2 regions of the Bradyrhizobium sp. GW821-FHT13H05 genome follow, and region 2 is predicted to be linked to the other one. Evidence: riboswitches for the same ligand, from Rfam matches in the RefSeq annotation. Region 2 holds a riboswitch; the other holds the start of a gene.

Region 1 (3,407 bases), 170 kb from region 2:
CGTCTGGTTCAGCACGATCGCCCCTAGCTCGCCGGCCTTGAGGCTGGTGGCTTCCTTGCCGTCCTTCACCAGCGCGGTCACCACGCCTTCGGCGCTCTCGGTCTCGTAGCCCAGGAATTCGGTCGCCCCGAGCTTCTCGCGCAGCGGGAACCAGATCGCCTCGGAGGCGGCCTCGCCAGACCCCTTCCAGGACTCGCGCGCCTTGGCCTTCTGTCGCTCCATCGCGTCGGTAAACGAGGCCTGGTCAACGCCGATGCCGCGCGACTTCAGCGCGTCCTGCGTCAGGTCGAGCGGGAAGCCATAGGTGTCGTACAGCGTGAAGGCGACGTCGCCGTCGAACATGTCGCCCTTCTTCAAGGACGCGCTCTTCTCGTCGAGGATGGCCAGGCCGCGCACCAGCGTCTTGCGGAAGCGGGTTTCTTCCAGCCGCAGCGTCTCCTCGATCAGATTCTCCGCGCGCATCAGGTCGGGATAGGCCTGGCCCATCTCACGGACCAGCGCCCAGACCAGGCGATGCATCAGCGGCTCTTTCGCACCGAGCAGCTGCGCATGGCGCATCGCGCGGCGCATGATCCGGCGCAGCACATAGCCGCGGCCCTCGTTCGAGGGCAGCACACCGTCGGCGACCAGGAAGGCGGAGGAACGTAAGTGGTCGGCGATGACGCGGAACGAGGCCACCGTCTGCTCGTTCGGCCCGCTGCCGAGCGCCGACGACGTCGCGTCGATCAGATGACGGAACAGATCGGTCTCGAACACGCTGTCGACGCCCTGCATGATGCAGGCCATGCGCTCCAGGCCCATGCCGGTGTCGATCGAGGGACGCGGCAGATCCACGCGCTCCTCCTTCGTCACCTGCTCGTATTGCATGAACACGAGATTCCAGAATTCGAGGAAGCGGTCGCCATCCTCCTCCGGCGAGCCCGGCGGGCCACCCCAGATATGGTCGCCGCGATCGATGAAAATCTCCGAGCACGGGCCGCACGGGCCGGTGTCGCCCATCGCCCAGAAATTATCGGAGGTCGGAATGCGGATGATGCGGTCGTCGGAGAAGCCGGCGATCTTCTTCCACAGAGAGGCCGCCTCGTCGTCGGTGTGGTAGACGGTGACGAGCAGCTTGTCCTTCTTGAGCCCGAAATCCCGGGTGATCAGCGTCCAGGCCAGCTCGATCGCGCGCTCCTTGAAATAGTCGCCGAACGAGAAGTTGCCGAGCATCTCGAAGAAGGTGAGATGGCGCGCGGTGTAGCCGACGTTGTCGAGGTCGTTGTGCTTGCCGCCGGCGCGCACGCATTTCTGCGACGTGGTGGCGCGCTGATAGGGCCGCTTCTCGACGCCGGTGAAGACGTTCTTGAACTGCACCATGCCGGCATTGGTGAACATCAACGTCGGATCGTTGCGCGGCACCAATGGCGAGGACGACACGATCTCGTGGCCGTTCTCGGCAAAGAAGTTCAGAAAGGTCGACCTGATCTCGTTGACGCCGCTCATGTTCATCCAATCGGGTGTGCCAGAGCATGATCCGGAAAAGTGTGAAGCGGTTTTCCGGAAAGATCATGCTCAAACAAAGAGCTAAAGCGCGATGACTCTCATCGCGCTTTAGGACCCGCTTTACTGCCATCCAAACCGGTGATTTGGGCTGATATCTGCGGGCCAAAGCGCTTTTAGACAAGGCCAGCTTCGCTGTCCAGAAACTGTGCAACGTGATCAGTGGGTTGCCGTATCAGCGCAATCCCGTTGAAAGGCGCTCGCGCCGCGTTGACAGGCTTGGCCGGCCTGTGGTCTGTACCCATCTGTATCGTACGGCCACGTCGGGAGAGACCGGCATTGGTGCCGGCGCCGAAGGAGCAACCGCCCCGGAAACTCTCAGGCAAAAGGACCGCGTGGCTTTGACGACATCTGGAAAGAGGCGCCGGCGGGCTTAGGTCCGGACTGCGTCCGCCGACGGGATAATACTCTCAGGCACAGCGACAGATGGGGCTTCGACTGGTTGCTTCCGGGGAATCGTCCCCGGGGAACCGCCGAGGGCCCCGTAATGCCAGTGCGCGACGACCAAGATTCCCTGAAAAAAACGCCCCTTCACGGGTTTCACGTCTCCCTCGGCGGCAAGATGGTGCCGTTCGCGGGCTATGACATGCCCGTGCAGTACCCCGCAGGCGTGCTGAAGGAACACCTTCATACCCGCTCCTCCGCCGGCCTGTTCGACGTCTCCCATATGGGCCAGATCGCGCTCAGGCCGAAGTCGGGCAAGGTCGAGGACGCCGCCCGCGCGCTCGAGCGGCTGGTGCCGCAGGACATCGTCGCGATTGCACCGGGCCGGCAGCGCTACGCCCAGTTCACCAATGAAGATGGCGGAATTCTCGACGATCTCATGGTGGCCAACTTCGGCGATCACCTGTTCCTGGTCGTCAACGCCGCCTGCAAGGCAGAAGACGAGGCGCATCTGCGCGCGAATCTCTCCGGCGACTGCATCATCGAGCAGCTTGCCGACCGCGCGCTGATCGCATTGCAGGGCCCGAAGGCGGAATCGGCGCTGGCGAAATTATGTGCAGAGGTATCAGCCATGAAGTTCATGGACGCCGGCCCGCACAAAGTTGCCGGTCTCGCCTGTTTCGTCTCGCGCTCCGGCTACACCGGCGAAGACGGTTTTGAGATTTCGGTGCCCGCCGCCGACGCCGAGCGCCTCGCCAGGACGCTGCTGGACAATCCCGACGTGATGCCGATCGGCCTTGGTGCTCGCGACAGCCTGCGGCTGGAAGCCGGGCTCTGCCTTTACGGCCACGACATCGACACCGAGACCACGCCGGTCGAGGCCGCGCTGGAATGGTCGGTGCAGAAGAGCCGCCGCAGCGGCGGCGCCCGCGCCGGCGGTTTCCCCGGCGCCGAAAAGATCCTCGCTCATTTCGATCACGGCGCGTCCCGACGCCGCGTCGGCCTGCTCGCCCAGGGCCGCGCGCCGGTGCGCGAGGGCGCGCTGCTGTTTGCGGACGCGAGCGCGGGCGAGCCGATCGGAAAGGTCACGTCGGGCGGTTTTGGCCCGAGCCTGAATGCACCGGTTGCGATGGGCTATGTGCCCACCGCAGCGAGCGCGCTCGGCACACAAATCTTCGCCGAGGTGCGCGGGCAACGCCTGCCGCTCACCGTCGCCGCCATGCCCTTCGTGAAGAACACCTACAAACGCTGAGGACAAGACAATGACCACGACGCTGTACACCTCCGACCATGAATGGCTCGCCATCGACGGCGATGTCGCCACCGTCGGGATCACCGACTATGCGCAGTCCCAGCTCGGCGACGTCGTGTTCGTCGAGCTGCCCAAGGTCGGCCGCGCGCTGAAGAAGGCGGAAGCCGCAGCCGTCGTGGAATCGGTGAAGGCCGCTTCCGACGTCTACGCGCCTGTCACCGGCGAAGTG
Region 2 (3,407 bases):
ACCGGCACCGAGAAGCCGAGCACCGAGAGACCCATCACGAAACGATCGATCCAGGTGCCGTGCTTCCACGCCGCGATGACCCCCAAGGGCACGGCGACGATGACGGCGAGGATGATGGTCGAGAGCGCAATCGAGATCGACGGCTCGACGCGCTGGCTGATCATCTTGATGACCGGCAGGTTGGAGATCAGCGACGTCCCGAGGTCGCCGTGCAAGAGCTTGTTCACCCAGGTGATGAACTGCACGATCAGGGGCTCGTTGAGGCCGAGCGAGTCGCGGATGCGCTCGAGCCGCTCAGGCGTTGCGTTGTCGCCGGCGAGGATCGCGGCGGGATCGCCCGGCGTCAGCCGCAGCAGCAGGAACACGAACAGCGCGACGACGCCCATCACGGGTACCGCGGCCAGAACGCGGCGAATGAGATAACCTAGCATGCACCTATCTCCGGCTGCGGAACTTGCGGGGCGCCAAGGCGCCCGTGGATTCGTTCGTGTCTATCATGCGCGCCTGTCATTCGGGCTGGGAAAGCCGGCCGGATATGCCGACCTTTCGGGGCAAATTGTGTGCCAAGGGCAGGGCGGTCACAAGGGGCCGCCCCGCATCGGTTTGCGACCACTCAAGATGCACGGCGTAGCTCGCGCTCAACCGCAAGTTCAACCTGATGTGAGGGCACGGCGGGCGGCGCGTTGAGGCCGCGCCAGCCGTCGATGGTCCCGGCGATCATCTGCGCTGTGGCCGCCGACAGGGTCCAACCGAGATGACCGTGGCCGGTGTTGAAGAATACGCCGGGCATCCGGCCTGCGCGCACCACCGGCATCATGTTCGGCATCATCGGCCGCAGTCCGGCCCATGGGATGACGCGCGAGGTTTCGACAGCGGGGAAGTTGCTGCGCACCCAATCGACCAGCGGCTGCACGCGGTCGGCACGGATGTCGCGGTTGAAGTCGTTGAACTCGGCGGTGCCGGCAACACGAAAACGATCTGCGCCGAGCCTGCTGGTGACGATCTTGGCGGCTTCGTCGAGCAGGCTCACGGTCGGCGTTGCGTCGCGGCTCGCTGCCGTGTCGAGCTGCACGGTGATCGAATAGCCCTTGACGGGATAGACGTTGACGCGCTCGTCGAGCAGGGCCGCGAAGTGGCGGCTCGCCACACCGGCGCAGACCACGACGCCGTCCACCTTCAGCGTGCCGCGTGCGGAGGCGACCGCGTCGCTTGCGGAGAGATCGTCCCAGGCGACGACGAAGCCTGTGCCGGCGCGCGCGATCGAGTCGATGTTGGCCTCGTGAATGAAGGTCGCGCCGCGACGCTTGCAGGCCTCGGCGAGCCCGCGGGTGAATTTGTGGATATCGCCGGTCGCATCCGACGGCGTGTAGAAGCCGCCATAGTAGTCCTTGCGCAGCGTCGGCTCGATGGTGCGGATTTCCTCCGATGTCACCGGGCGGCGATCGAGGCCGCCTTCCTGCAACAGCGCATTGACGCTCAGGCCGGATTCAAAGCCCTTCTTGTCGTGATAGATGTGGAGAATGCCGCGGCGTTCGAGATCGAACTCGATGCCTTCGCGCGCCGCGATCTCGAACAGATATTTGCGGGCTTCGATTGCGAGCCGCGTGGTCTGAACCGTGTTGGCGCGGTAGTTGCCGATATTGGCGACGAACTCGCTCATCCACGAATATTTGTGCCAGTTCGGCCGCGGGTTCATCAGCAGCGGCGCGTCGCGCCGGAACATCCAGCGCAGCCCTTTCAGGATCGTGGCAGTGCTGTTCCACACTTCGGCATTGCTGGCGGAGAGCTGTCCGCCATTGGCGAACGAGGTCTCCATCGCGGCGTAGCGGTGCTTGTCGAGCACCGTCACCGTGTAACCGCGTTCGAGCAGGGCATAGGCTGTCGTCACGCCGGTGATACCGGCGCCGATGATGGCGATATGAGTCATGGCAGGTTCGGGGCTCCCGTGAGTTAGAGTCGGCTAACCGCCGGCCACAAGGCCGTTAGCGGCGCCCCATCTGTCACGGTTACCTGAGAGCTTGATCCGTTGCGGACCTTGCAACGGACTATCCCCTTCGGTGGACGTCACGACGTTCAAGCCGTGCCGTCTCTCTCCAGATCGTCCTGACGATACAGTCCTTTTGCCTGAGAGTTTCCGGGGCGGTTGCTCCGTCGGCGCCGCAACAAAAGCTGAAAACCTTCGTTGCGATCTCTCCCGCATCGTCGCGTGGACGGGCGAGCAGTACGATACGCCTCATTTTTAGACAAGGCTAAATTTCGCCCGTGACTGCCAACGCATTGTGCAGTGCAGCGTTCGTCATTCCGGGGGCGATGCGAAGCATCGAACCCGGAATCTCGAGATTCCAGGTCTGGTCCTTCGGACCATCCCGGAATGACGGCTGCGCCGTTACGTCAGTGTCGCCAGCAATCCCGCCATCAGCCGGCCGCGCTCGACCAGGCTATCCACCTCGATGAACTCCTCGAGCGTATGGCCATTGCCGCCGCGCACGCCGAGGCCATCGAGCGTCGGGATGCCCATCGCGCCCGTAAAGTTGCCGTCGGAGCCGCCGCCGGAGCTCGCGTGCGGCAGCTTCGCGCCAAGCTGTTCGGCGATGCCGCGCGCTTTTTCATAGAGCGCCATCGTGCCGGCATCCGGCTCCCACACCGGACGCGTCACCCCGCGCGTGACCTTGAAGGTGACGTCATTGGCCGTGCCTGACAGTGCCAGCATTCTTTCGACGCCGCGGTCGAGATCGGCCTGACGCTTGGCCATGGAGAGCGCTTCGCCTGTCGCGGTGGTGGCAACGCAATTGACCCATTGGCCGCCGTGCACGACGCCGACCGAGAAGGTGCAATCCTCCGTGGTCATCGCGTCGATCGCGAGAATTTGCCGCGCCATCTCGCGGATCGCCGAGCGTCCCGCCGACAGCGTCGCACCGGCATGGCTCGGGCGTCCCGTCGCTTCGAGATTGAAACGCGCGATGGCGTAACGTCCCGTGGTGACACCGTTGTCGGCGCGGCCGGGCTCCGGCACCAGCACATATTTGTTGCGGGCGGCTTCCGCCTCGATGATGTCGCGCGTCGAGGGAGTGCCGACTTCCTCGTCCGGTGTGAACAGCACGGTGATCGGCAGCGGCGTGATGAACGAGGCGCGCGCCAGCTGCCGGATCGCTTCCAGCGAGAGATAGTTGCCGCCCTTCATATCGTAGATGCCGGGGCCGTAGCACTTGTTGCCCTCGCGCCGCCATCTCAGCTTCTCGATGGTGCCGACCGGGTGGACGGTATCCATGTGCCCGGCGATCAGGATCCCTGGTTCGCCCTGCTTCGGATGCGGAAAGCGCGCGCGGATGACGCCGCCAAAGCCCTGCCGGCCGGCGATGCGCTCGATCGTCGCACCCATGATTGCCATGTCGCGCGCCGCGATATCG

What was found. A riboswitch is a leader RNA that binds a small molecule or an ion and turns the genes downstream of it on or off. The one in region 2 is predicted to bind glycine.
Region 1: another riboswitch for glycine. It lies ahead of gcvT (glycine cleavage system aminomethyltransferase GcvT); the one in region 2 lies ahead of AC1RR3_RS11960 (D-amino acid dehydrogenase).

The regions. Positions count from the first base shown of each region.
Region 1 covers NZ_JBXAPO010000003.1:468,848-472,254, reverse strand. The annotation lists gene alaS (alanine--tRNA ligase) at 1-1,485, opposite strand, end outside; glycine riboswitch at 1,797-1,885, shown strand; gene gcvT (glycine cleavage system aminomethyltransferase GcvT) at 2,030-3,178, shown strand; gene gcvH (glycine cleavage system protein GcvH) at 3,189-3,407, shown strand, end outside.
Region 2 covers NZ_JBXAPO010000003.1:642,554-645,960, forward strand. The annotation lists gene AC1RR3_RS11955 (ABC transporter permease) at 1-431, opposite strand, end outside; gene AC1RR3_RS11960 (D-amino acid dehydrogenase) at 614-1,927, opposite strand; glycine riboswitch at 1,996-2,099, opposite strand; glycine riboswitch at 2,103-2,207, opposite strand; gene AC1RR3_RS11965 (M20/M25/M40 family metallo-hydrolase) at 2,387-3,407, opposite strand, start outside.